DNA from 2 places in the Lysinibacillus sp. FW301-JW8 genome. Region 2 is predicted to be linked to the other one. Evidence: riboswitches for the same ligand, from Rfam matches in the RefSeq annotation. Region 2 holds a riboswitch; the other holds the start of a gene.
What was found. A riboswitch is a leader RNA that binds a small molecule or an ion and turns the genes downstream of it on or off. The one in region 2 is predicted to bind FMN.
Positions count from the first base shown of each region.

Region 1: linked by a shared signal. The riboswitch ahead of AC3WOM_RS08350 (ECF transporter S component) and the one ahead of ribE (riboflavin synthase) in region 2 are both predicted to bind FMN.

Region 1 covers NZ_JBYTBB010000015.1:9,279-15,713, reverse strand. The annotation lists gene sigX (RNA polymerase sigma factor SigX) at 1-287, shown strand, start outside; gene AC3WOM_RS08355 (RNA polymerase subunit sigma) at 284-1,576, shown strand; FMN riboswitch at 1,771-1,959, shown strand; gene AC3WOM_RS08350 (ECF transporter S component) at 2,178-2,765, shown strand; gene AC3WOM_RS08345 (sodium-dependent transporter) at 2,929-4,275, shown strand; gene AC3WOM_RS08340 (STAS domain-containing protein) at 4,496-4,882, opposite strand; gene AC3WOM_RS08335 (methyl-accepting chemotaxis protein) at 5,092-6,435, opposite strand, start outside.
Region 2 covers NZ_JBYTBB010000004.1:86,304-92,738, reverse strand. The annotation lists gene AC3WOM_RS03020 (C45 family autoproteolytic acyltransferase/hydrolase) at 1-324, opposite strand, end outside; gene AC3WOM_RS03015 (spore germination protein) at 427-1,881, opposite strand; gene ribH (6,7-dimethyl-8-ribityllumazine synthase) at 2,039-2,506, opposite strand; gene ribB (3,4-dihydroxy-2-butanone-4-phosphate synthase) at 2,524-3,141, opposite strand; gene ribE (riboflavin synthase) at 3,169-3,807, opposite strand; FMN riboswitch at 4,048-4,173, opposite strand; FMN riboswitch at 4,292-4,417, opposite strand; partial or broken gene AC3WOM_RS02995 (SDR family oxidoreductase) at 4,722-5,624, opposite strand; gene AC3WOM_RS02990 (YibE/F family protein) at 5,837-6,435, shown strand, end outside.

The DNA.
Region 1 (6,435 bases), on a different contig from region 2:
ACTTTTTTGACTGGGAAACGGAACAACTCCATTCAAACACACCATCACCGGAAGATATGCTGGAGGCAAGTGATGAATTTATGCAGGTAGAGTCAGCACTTGAAAACTGTACAGGAGACCAAAAGATGGTCATTATTATGCGCTACTTTCAAGATTTATCGATTGCAGAAACAGCACAAATACTAGATTGGACAGAAGCAAAGGTAAAAACAACACAGCATCGTGCCATCAAATTTTTAAGGCAACAGCTACAACAGGTTAGAGAACAGGAGGCGAAACGGCAATGACACATAACCAGTTTGATGATGACCAGCTAGAACATGTATTGAACAATGCCCCTAAGCTTTCTGACCGCCGTTCTAAAGATGAAATATTAAATCGATTATTGGCAGATGCTCGCTTGCAGGATAATGTTCATTTGCAAGAAGCCATCCAGCAGCCATTAGACGAAGAAGTGTCAGCGCAAGAACAACAGCAAAGTATAGAGACAGAAACAACAAAGCGCAAAATCCGTAAATGGCCCATTCTTATGAGTGTTGCTGCTGTTTTCGCATTAACAATAGGTGTAGGCTCTAAGTTTATGAATAATAATGATTCCAAGATAGATCAGGCGACTGCCCCTGACATTGCTCCGTATTCTACTATGCAAGACGGGCCAGCTGCAAAAACTGCTGAAAATTTTGATAATTATCTGGATTCGAGCATTGTTGCAGAACATGCTAAATTTATGTCTCTACGTACCTCTGTGTACGAGGAAGACTTAACGGATGCCGTTGTCTTTCGTATTGGTTTGGCAAGTCGTGATGTAGAAAGCGTACCAATGACGTATATTATTCCCAATGAGCGGGTTGAAGCGGATTTTGGGAAAGAAAAACCTTCTACATTACAAATGTATAAAAAGTATGCACCACAAATTGAAGAGAAAGCAAAAGGCTTTACTAACTACCATCCATATCAAGGTGAATTGAAGGAAAAAGATGATAAGCTGATTCATGTATTACCCGAGAAAAATGATTATGATGTAGCCTCTGCACCCGTAAATGAATATAAGGGAACCTTGCAGGATACATTTTCAGACTCAGAGTATACAGAGGTCGAGTTTGAAAATGCAGATGGCACACCATACGAGTTTTCTCAAGAGGGAGAGCCGAGTAAGGCTATGTCATTAACAGGTCCAAGTCATTTTAATTATTATTTATATAAAGACCAGGATAATGGGGCGGAGTATTTATCTCCCGATTTTCGTCAAACTTTTCCCTCGGTAACAGAAGCGATTACGGTTATGCGCAATAAAAATGATGATGTTTATGTTCCTGTCGTTCCAGAAAATGTGACTTATACTGTACAGGAGGTTGCAGAGGGTGTTGTTGTTACCTTTAATGCTCCTCTTGATTTAACGACAATGGAGCCAGCTCGAGCAACACAATTAATCGAAGCAATGATGCTAACGGCTGCAAGCTTTGATAAACAATTACGCTTAGATAATGTAGTTCAGGAAAGCTGGGAAGGCTTTGATTTAAAAAATTTCTTGCCCAAGCCTGTAGGCGCAAATAAGCAGTATATGGATACGCCATAGCAACTTTACGGCGATAGTTTAAGGAGTATTCTCGTACATCAACTGTGGCGAGAATACTCCTTCTTGTTTCTATGGCGATAAACCAACTAACTGTCCATAAAACATACAAATCTAATAGGATTTTTTAAGCAGAACTATTTACTTTTTCTAAATAATTCATTATAGTAAAGCTGTAGAACAAAAATAAAATATTGATTCATCTTCGGGGCAGGGTGAAAATCCCGACCGGCGGTAATAGAGCTGTAAATCGCTAATGTGAAAGACATTAGCTCGAATGATTTACTAAAGACTCTTCAGCCCGCGACCTGTGCAAAATTTTTTGCATGGCTGACTTGGTGCGATTCCAAGGCCGACAGTTAGAGTCTGGATGGGAGAAGATGGAGGTACGATCGTCATTCGTTATTTTAAATTAGCTTTGAACGAGCGTTTTTTCAACATGGCTTTAAAGCCCGCTCGAAAATTGCTGTTTAATGGCGTTTATTAATCATGCCTATTCTCCCTTATGCCAACAATGCATAAGGGTTTTTTCATGAATAACATTTGATTAGATCGTAACCTTTCTTCTTGCGAGATTGAATCAGCAAAGAGGAGAGAATTTTCAATGAAGAAAAATGTTAAACTTCAATCGTTTATTACGATTGGCATGCTGAGCAGTATTTCGTTTTTATTAATGCTATTTAATTTCCCAATTCCACCATTCCCAGCGTTTTTGGAAGTGGATTTCAGTGATATGCCTGCATTACTAGCAGCCATAACAATGGGACCTGTAGCGGGGATTCTAGTAGAGTTATTTAAAAATGTATTGGATTGGATTTTCTCAGGCACGCCAACAGGAGTACCAGTAGGACATATCGCTAACTTCACGACAGGTATTTTATTTATTTTACCAGTATCCTTTATTTTTAAGCGTTTTAAAAACATTGGTGGTCTTATTGGAGGCTTAGCAGCAGGAACAATCGTTATGGCGGTTGGTATGAGTGTTCTTAACTATGCTGTATTTTTACCAATGTACACGTACTTTTTAGGGATGGAGCCTGTTGTAGGAGATTCATTATATAAAATGATTGTGGCTGGAATCTTGCCATTTAATATTGTTAAAGGTATTTTATTAACTGTTATCATGGCCTTATTATTTACAACTATGCGCAAATGGATAGATCGTCAGCGTAATATGTATTTAACGAAATAAGATTATATGAAACCTCGAGTGTGATTTGATATGCTCGAGGTTTTTTTATGGATTGAACGCTTGAATCAATAGATAGATTTGTCAACGGAACTTAATCTAGTCGAGCCTAGTGTTTTCATGTAGAATAAGAAAGAGTTTAGAAATGCTAGAGGAGTTTGAAGAGATGAGTGAAAAAAAGGCACAATGGTCTAGTAAACTAGGCTTTATTTTAGCATCAGCAGGAGCGGCAATCGGATTAGGGGCGATTTGGAAGCTTCCATATGTTACTGGTCAAAGTGGCGGTGGAGCATTTTTCCTAATCTTTGTTCTATTTACATTGTTAATTGGTTTACCAATGCTATTATCAGAATATATTTTAGGACGTGGCACCCAATCTGAGGCGGTCACTGCATATAAAAAAATTGCACCGACGAAAAGGGGCTGGGCATGGATTGGCCGCATGGGTGTACTGGGTTGTTTTTTATTATTAACTTTTTATAGTGTTGTGGGCGGTTGGATTTTTATTTATAGCGGTCTTGGTGTGGCTGGTACTGTTATTGATCCTGCTAATGATCCTAGTGAGCTATTTGAAAAGATTATTGGTACGCCTTGGATTACATTGCTAGGTTTAGGGTTATTTACGCTAGCGAATGTACTAGTGATATCTCTTGGAGTGCAAAATGGTATAGAAAAGGCTAATAAGTTTATGATGCCATTATTATTTATGATGTTTATAGTACTTGTTGTCCGAGCAGTAACATTAGACGGAGCGATGGAGGGTGTGAAATTTTTCTTATGGCCAGACTTCTCTAATATTACTGGAAGGGCTTTATTAGAAGCTTTAGGCCAATCCTTCTTTGGCTTAGCAGTAGGGTTTTCTTGTCTAGTGACCTACAGCTCTTATTTAAAAAAGGATGTGAGCTTACCTAACTCGGCGGGCTCGGTTGTACTTTTAACTGTACTTGTATCGTTTTTAGCAGGATTAGCGATTTTTCCTGTTGTATTTGCCTTTGATTTAGAGCCTGCATCTGGACCAGGCTTACTATTTATGGTGCTGCCTACAGCATTTAGCCAAATGCCATTGGGTGAAGTGTTCTTAGCGATGTTTTTATTACTATTTTTATTCGCAACATTAACATCTTCCTTCAGTTTATACGAAATTATTGTAGCGGCATTTATAGAAAAGGGGCGAGTGTCTCGCTCAGCATTGACACTGTTATTAGGTGTAATAGTCTTTATTGCTGCAATTCCAGCAGCATTGTCTTCTAGTACCTTAGCAGATGTATCATTCTTTGGGAAAACAATTTTTGATACGACAGATTTTTTAGTATCGAATTTAATGCTTCCGTTAGGAAATTTATTGATAGCTTTCTTTATTGCGCATGTAGCTGATAAAGAATTTGTGAGGAAGGAATTACTGATGGGAAGCCAAATGGGACAGGGGTATTATTCTACATATCGACTATTAATGTTAATTGTAGTACCTATAGTCATTCTTGTTGTTTTATTAAATATGCTTTTACAATATTAAAAAGCAGGGTGTATTCTATTTTACAGGAATACACCCTATTTTTTTATGAATAAAAGAACGTTAGCCTAAAACCTTCGCATTCTACGAAAACGGCTAACTGACCTGCCTCGTGCCGCTGCCGCTTTGCTTTCACGAAAAAAACATTTGCAGGTCTGGGCACAATTCAGAATCCGGACGCAATTACGCCAAGGCGAAATTGATAATGGGGGCAACGATAGGGTTAATATTCGTTAAGTGATAATTCTCCTAGCCAATCTTCTTTGATAATCTTTTTTGCTTGCTCTTCGCTGTTTGTAATAGGAAAAACTTTATCTACCTGCGAAATAGCGAATAAGTTGCGGATGAAATCATCGACGACAATAATGGCGATTTTCTTTTCTTTTATTGATATTTTTTTGGCAAAGTTAACGATCATACCAAAGCCGGTACTATCGATATTTGTTACCTTTTGCATATCGATAATATATCCATGCTTTGTTTCTAAATTTAGTGATTGAAGATCTTTTTTTATATCCTCAATCAGACCGTATTCTAAATCGCCAGTAAACGCAATTAAGATATAATCAGCCTTTGTGCCAATATCCATCGCAATTTTCTTCTGATTCATACTATAGCGCCTCCATTTTCCTTTTCATGTTTATGGATTAATTTATACTTGGCATTTCCATGATATGTGCCTGATAAGAGTGAAAGCTTTCCAAAGACTTTTTGAGCCTCCTCATCCGCTTTTTTCATTGTGGGAGTCGCCGTGTATTCATAATTGTTTTAATAAACTCCCATTGTATCTATAACACATCGTATCATGTTTATCCTTAATTAAAACTTAAATTTATTGACTTCGTTTTGTAATTTATCTGAAATTGTTGCTAATTCATCTGAGTTTTGTGTTATCTCTGCCACGGTAGCATATTGTTCCTCAGATGTAGCGGCGATTTCCTCTGTTGCAGCTGCAGAGTCTTCGATGATACGAGAAATGTCTTGAATAGCTTGTTGAACACCTAAGGAGTTGTCATTGACATGGGTAAATGCCATCTTCATTTGTTCAACACCTTTTTCTGTTTCCACAACTTTCTCCACGATCTCTTTTAAAGCGGTTCCTCCTTTGTTGATAATTGTTACTTGCTCCTCTACCGCAAGCAGATTACTTTCCATTGTGCGAACTGTTACTGACGTTTCAGCCTGAATATCATTAATGAGATTTGTAATTTGTCCAGATGCCATGCTTGATTGCTCAGCAAGCTGACGTACCTCTGAGGCAACAACCGCAAAGCCTTTTCCTTGATCACCTGCGCGTGCGGCTTCAATAGCTGCATTAAGGGCAAGTAAATTTGTTTGCTCTGCAATACCTGTAATCACCGTGATAATACCACCAATTTCTTCAGAGCGTTTGCCTAGTTTTTGAATAGAGTCCGTTGCATAAGACACTGTTTGCGTTACAGCACTTAAATGCTTGATGGCTTCATTAATCGCTTCTTCTCCTTTACGTGCAATATTCGATGATTCTATGGCACTAGTCAAAGTCATTTCCGCCTTTTTCAAACTACTCGATACTTCTTCAATTGTTTTTTGCATCATCGATACAATTTGCTCAGCTTGATCGGATTGTGTTGTTGTTCCAACTGCGATTTCATTCATCGTTAATGCAATTTGGTTAGAAGCCTCGCTAGTCTGGTGTGATGATTCTGCTAATGAGTGGGAGGAGTTAGCCACCTGGTTAGCGCTGCCAGCCACAATTGTTATTGTTTCAGTTAAGCGATCTTTCATATTACTAAATGCTTGTGCTAAATCCGTAATCTCATCTTTGCCTTTAGGATTTAATAATTTTACATTCAAATTTAAATCTGCAAGCTCTTGGGCATTTGAGCTTAGGATATTGATTGGATTAATGATTTGTCGTTGTAAAAACCAACTAATACCGACAATCAATAGAATAGCAATCCCTAAAGAAACTGCTACATTTTCAAGGGCTGATTTTGTTGCAATGCTTATATAAGGAGCTGTTGGAACGGCTGTTGCCCATACACCTATTACATCTCCTTTGCTATCTAAAATAGGGTCATAGGCTGCCTGATGCATGTTTCCTAAAACACTTGCCGAACCAATAAAGCGCTTTTTTTCTCCTAATACAACAGTGGCGACTTCGTCAGATACTTTAGTATT
Region 2 (6,435 bases):
ACGGACATACATCCCATCCTTCACTAATGCTGTGCAGCCCATCTCCGGAAAAGAAATAGAATAGCCACTGTACAATCTAAGCACAGTGGCTACCGATAAAGCTGAACCAGCACTCAAGCGTTCCATCTCATGGATGAGCTGTGGACAATGTTTCTGTAAAAGTTGTTTCGCTGTTTGAGTATTAGTAGATCTAGTTAAGTGCAGTAAAATATCTTTTGGCATCTGTAGTAAAGATAAAAGCCCCTTGCTTTGCTGTAAACCAATTTGGTGATAGCTACCGCTCACATTTTCAACTTTGACGATTAACCCTTCATAACCTGACATGTTGATTTCTCTCCCTTATTGAACTTACTTATTTTCCAACATCATAAAGCTTCAAGCAAATAGAAGGTCAAGAAAATAATTATGGACTAGGTATACCAGTACCTAGTCCATTTTTTTGTTTTTACGAGAAGTTCTAGTTTTATCCTGCAAATTTAAAAATGCTGGGCGTTTACCGTAGCCTTTAGGAGATAATCTCACTAAGGATTTTTTCATATCCTGCCAATCTAAATCTGCTCCTAAATTTAAATATGGAATGCCAAGCACTCGCAAATTTGCTGTATATAGCAGAATGAAAAAAATCGCTATAAAGAAGCCATACAAGCCGAAAAATGCTGCCGCTAATATAATGATAACGCGGAATATACTCATTGCCGTGACAAAGGATTGATTGACAAGCGTATAGGCTGCAATGCTAGAAATAGCAATGACAACTATCATCGAAGGACTAGTTATACCAGCTTTAATAGCTGCATCACCAATAATTAAACCTCCAACGACACTCATTGATCCACTAATGATACTTGGGAGCCGTATATTGGCCTCACGGAACATTTCAAACATAAATACCATTAGTAATATTTCTAGAACTGTTGGAAACGGAAGCCCTGTCCTTGATTGCACAACTGTTGCTAAAAGAATCAAAGGTAATTGCTCTTGATGATAGGTCGTAAGCGCTAGCCAGAAGCCTGGTAAAAGCACGCTAATTAATATGCCAACAATGCGTAGCAGTCTTTCCATAGAACTTACAAAAATCGGATAATAATAATCCTCGCCTGATTTAAAGACTAGAAGCACGTTTGCTGGTGTAATAATGGCATAGGTGACACCATCCACCATTATTACAATTCTACCATTGATTAAGGCCTGTACAGCAAAATCAGGACGACCTGTGTAATCATGTCTAGGAAGAATTTTTGCGCTTTGCTCAATTCTCTCCATTAAAATATCGCCACTAAACACAATATCCGTATCTACTTTTTGAAGATGTACTTTGATGTCCTCTAGCATTTCTTTATTAACAATATCATCCATATAAAGGATTGCTACAGATGTTTTAGAACGCTTGCCGATTTCATATGTTTCAACACTTAATGAATTTGTAGGTAATCGTTTTCGTAATAAAGCAATATTAATATCGATATCCTCAATAAAATCGTCTCTTGGACCCTTTATGACTAATTCAAGGGATGTTTCTCTAGGCTCTCGGTTTGGCTTTTTAGGAATATAACTTGTAAATAATAATTGTGCATCTTCAAAATACAGCAGCACATGTCCTTTATAGAGTTTTGTAATGACTTCCTCTTTTTCTGAGATTTTGTTCAAATGAGGAATGTGTAGATGCTTTATAATATCTTCCGCTAATAATTCACCTGAAGTCTTTTCAAGCATCGATTGGAGCTCTTGAACAATAACGCTTTGTAGTAATTGTTCATTAATCATTGCATCACAATAAATAACATGTACTGTATGTTGCTGCATTGTATACCTTTGAAAAATCACATCAGCAGAGCGTTGAAATAATGCCTTCAAAGTTTGCAAATTTACGATTTGTTCCATTGAATATTCCTCATCTCCTACTGATTCAGCTCCAGATTCGTACATGCATCAATACACTTACACAATATTTTCCCCATGCTTGTTTAAAATATTCAGGTTTTAGGAGGATAAGATACTTTAAATGAATAATTTCAATTAAATAAAATCAAACTATGTTTTAGCCAATCATTCTCTTTAAATTCGCCATTTCAATAGCAGACATTGCAGAATCATAGCCTTTATTACCTGATTTTGTACCAGCACGTTCAATGGCTTGCTCAATATTTTCAGTTGTCACAATGCCAAAAATAACTGGCACATTTGTTGTTAATGATACATTGGCAATTCCTTTTGCTGATTCATTGCATACATAGTCATAATGTGTTGTAGAGCCACGAATCACTGTCCCTAAACCAATAATGGCATCATATTTCTTTGTTTCTGCCAGTTGTTTTGAAATAAATGGAACCTCAAATGCACCAGGAACCCATGCTACATCAATAGAGTCCTCAGCTACACCGTGACGCTTTAAACCATCGAGTGCTCCATCTAATAATTTACTTGTAATAAATTCATTGAATCGACCTACTACGATAGCAATTTTTAAGTCTGTACCAATTAATTGTGCTTCAAATGTTTTACCCATATCTAAATTCTCCTCTTTTAAATTGTAATTTTGTGATTTTGCTGACGATATAACACTAATTCTTCAATTGAAATTATTTTTAGCTGATGATGCGTTGCATAGCTGATCAATTCATCGAAGCGTAGCATTTTGCCATCGTTCCCCATAATTTCACAAATAATGCCTGCGGGAATACTGTGACAAAGCTTTGCTAAATCAGTGGTTGCTTCGGTGTGACCTCTACGCTCTAACACACCATTCTCCTTTGCGATTAGCGGAAATACATGACCAGGTCTACGAAAATCCTCTGCCTTTGCTTGTGGTTCAATCATTTTTTTTATTGTCATTGCTCGTTCGAAGGCGCTAATTCCTGTTGTTGTATCCATATGATCAATGCTAACTGTAAATGCTGTTTGATGATTGTCTGTATTGTTACTTACCATAGGTTGTAAGGCTAATTTTTGTGCGAGCTGCTGTGTAATCGGTGTGCAGATAAGGCCTCTTCCATATGTCGCCATAAAGTTTATCGTTTCAGGCGTCATATGCTCTGCTAAAGCCAGTAAATCTCCTTCATTTTCTCGATCCTCATCGTCTACTACAATAATCATCTTGCCCTGTTTTAAATCCTCTATTGCTTCTTCAATTGTGTGTAGCAATATTGGCACCTCCTTACCATTCATCGTTTAAAATCCGTTTTGTGCTAAAAAATCTCTCGTAATAGCTGGCACTTCCTGATTACGCTTTAGCTGGTGTAAAATGTATTTTCCAACTAAATCCGTTTCAATATTAACGGGAGCACCTATTTTCTTCATACCTAAAAGAGTTTCCTTATACGTGTGTGGTATTAGTGATACTGTGACACTTTTTTGCTCAACATGAAAAAGTGTTAAGCTCGTACCATCAATTGTAATAGAGCCTTTTGGTATACAGTTGTTTATTAATTCCTCGGATAGCTCAATATCAATATAAACTGCGTTTGCTAATGGTCGCTTACGTACTATTTTTCCTACTCCATCAACATGCCCAGATACAAAATGACCACCGAATCGTCCATTCGCAGGCATGGCGCGCTCTAAGTTAACTGGATCTCCTACAGCAAGCTGCTGCAAATTAGTTGCCTTCACCGTTTCTGGCATGACATCCATTGTCAGCTCTCGATCAGTAAAGTTTGTCACTGTTAAACAAACACCATTGACCGCTATACTGTCTCCGAGCTTTACATCCTCCACCATTTTTGCTGAAAGAACCGTTATTTTCATACTTTGCTGATCGATTTGCAAGGTTTTCATTGTACCAATATCCTCAACAATCCCTGTAAACATTTTTCCACCTGCTTTCTTTCTACGCGTTAAAGGCTCTATCCATCGGTTTTGTGATTCTATGCATCAGTTTTTGGGGTCAATCCATCACTTTTCTATTTCTATTCATCACTTTCAGCATTCTATCCCACTAACAAACAAAAACCCCTTCATCGTTTTGAAAGGGGTTTGGGAGTTCATATAAATAAGACGTCAACAAATAAACCTTTTGGATACTCTATTTTTTCCATAGGCTGTCATCTCATCGTTCTTCTCCCATCCAGACTATCACTGTCGGTTTTGGATTTGCACCAAATCAGCTTTCGCTCACGGACTTTGAATTGCTTCATCACCGCCGATTGGGAATTTCACCCTACCCCGAAGAACATTTCGCTATTTAATTTATTCGCTAAATAAAAAAACCTCCCAATCTCAACGACGGGAAGTTAACATAAAAGCATAATCAAATAAACCTTATAAATTCATACGAATTTAAAAAGTTTGCACTTTTACCCTTCTCCCATCCAGACTATCACTGTCGGTTTTGGATTTGCACCAAATCAGCTTTCGCTCACGGACTTTGAATTACTTCATCACCGCCGATTGGGAATTTCACCCTACCCTGAAGGATTTTATTTAGCTTATTCTTTACGATAACACTATTTTATAATATTATCCATACAATTGTTTATAAAAATTGTTCTTTTATCAAGTATGTCTTCATTAAACAGTTCTGCTACATTCAACTCCTCGATTTTCTCACAGCCGATTTGACCTCAAAAATTGTTCTGATTGAAGTTCAATTTCGCCTTGGCGTAATTGTTGCTGTCGCCTCGCTTTCGCATAGAAAATGAATGAAGATAAAATAATTGGAAAAATCACCCTTCATTTGAATTACTTTTGTTTTACAAATTAATCGACTACAACTTTAAAATTACTTACGTTTCCGTCATAATGCCACAATTGACATGCAGTACCTGACCCGTAACAAAAGAAGAATCATCAGAAGCTAAATAAATATAGGTAGGTGCAAGTTCAAATGGTTGCCCAGCTCGTTTCATCGGGGTTTCTAAGCCCATTGTTTTGACATATTCTGCGGAATAGCTAGAGACAATTAGTGGGGTCCAGATCGGTCCAGGGGCAACTGCATTCACTCGTATTCCCTTACTCGCTAATTGCAAGGATAATGATCTAGTGAATGAAACAATCGCTCCTTTTGTAGAAGAATAATCGACAAGTAACGGGGCTCCAGCGTAAGCAGTCACGGAAGCGGTGGAAATAATTGCCTCACCCTGCTTCATATAAGGTAATCCTGCCTTTGTCATATAAAAATGAGGGAAAATATTGGTTTCATAGGTATCATTCAATTGTTCTTTTGAGATATCTAAAAAGCTTTGCTGCGGGAATTGTACACCTTGATTTAAAATAAGTATGTCTTGCTTACCGTAACACTCAATCGTTTTTCTTACTGCTTCCTTAGAAAACTCGGGATGACGTAAATCCCCTTCAATTAATAGAATGGATTGCCCATATACCTCCACCATTTGCTTCGTTGCTTCTGCATCAGGTCATTCATGTGGCATATAGGTAATAGCCATCTGGGCTCCTTCCTTTGCAAATCCGATTGCAACCGCACGACCAATTCCACTATCTCCCCCAGTAATTATAGCGATTTTCCCATTTAATTTTCCGATTCCTTTATATGCCGGGTTGTCAGAAATAGGAACTGGCCGCATAACATATTCTAGCCCTGGCTGAACATCTTGATGCTGTGGTGGGAATGTAATGGGAACTTGCTTGCACTTTGTTTCATATCCAATATAAGGATATTTCGGAATCACATTGTAACCTCCTTCCAATATGGAAACTACACGATTCGATATGATTAGATATATGTTGCTAATGCTAGGAAAAGACATACAGCACGACACAACCTCTCAATTAACCATAAACAGTAAAAATGAAATCAATTTGCGGTTCACTTGACAATAAAAAATCACAGTGATATCGTGAGTCATTATTTATAGCGTCCCTTTCAACGGAGGTTTTACTGTTGCATAACCTAGTGAAAATAAGAAAGTATAAACAAATTGTATTTTATGTTCTATTAGCATTTTGCTTCATCGCCTCTGTATTTTTTGTTAATAATAACGAAGCCTTTTATCAACGCCCTATTGCAGAAGTGATTAAAATACATGTGATAGATTCAACGCCTGTAACAGATATGTATAATAATAAGGATTATGTATATACACAGCATATTACTGCTGTCTTAAAAAATGGACAAGAAAAAGGTCAGATTATCAAATTAAAAAATAACTATTCTACCTCTGGGGCATTCGATCAAGAATATCATACCGGAAATAACTTGTTTGTTACCATTAAAGAAAGCAAGGACAAGAATGGAGATTTAACAGGTACAATCTTAGACGTGAAGCGTGATCAATTCGTTTTAATGATAACGTGGGTGTTTATTTTTGCATTGCTAATAGTTGGCAGGAAGCAAGGGTTGTTTTCAATTATAAGTTTAATGGTGAATGCTCTTGTTTTATCATATTCCTTAGATTTATACGTAAAGCATTCAAATATAAGCTTGTTACTCATCAGCGGGGTCTGTGTTCTTTTATTTACAGTTATTTCTTTAATTCTCAT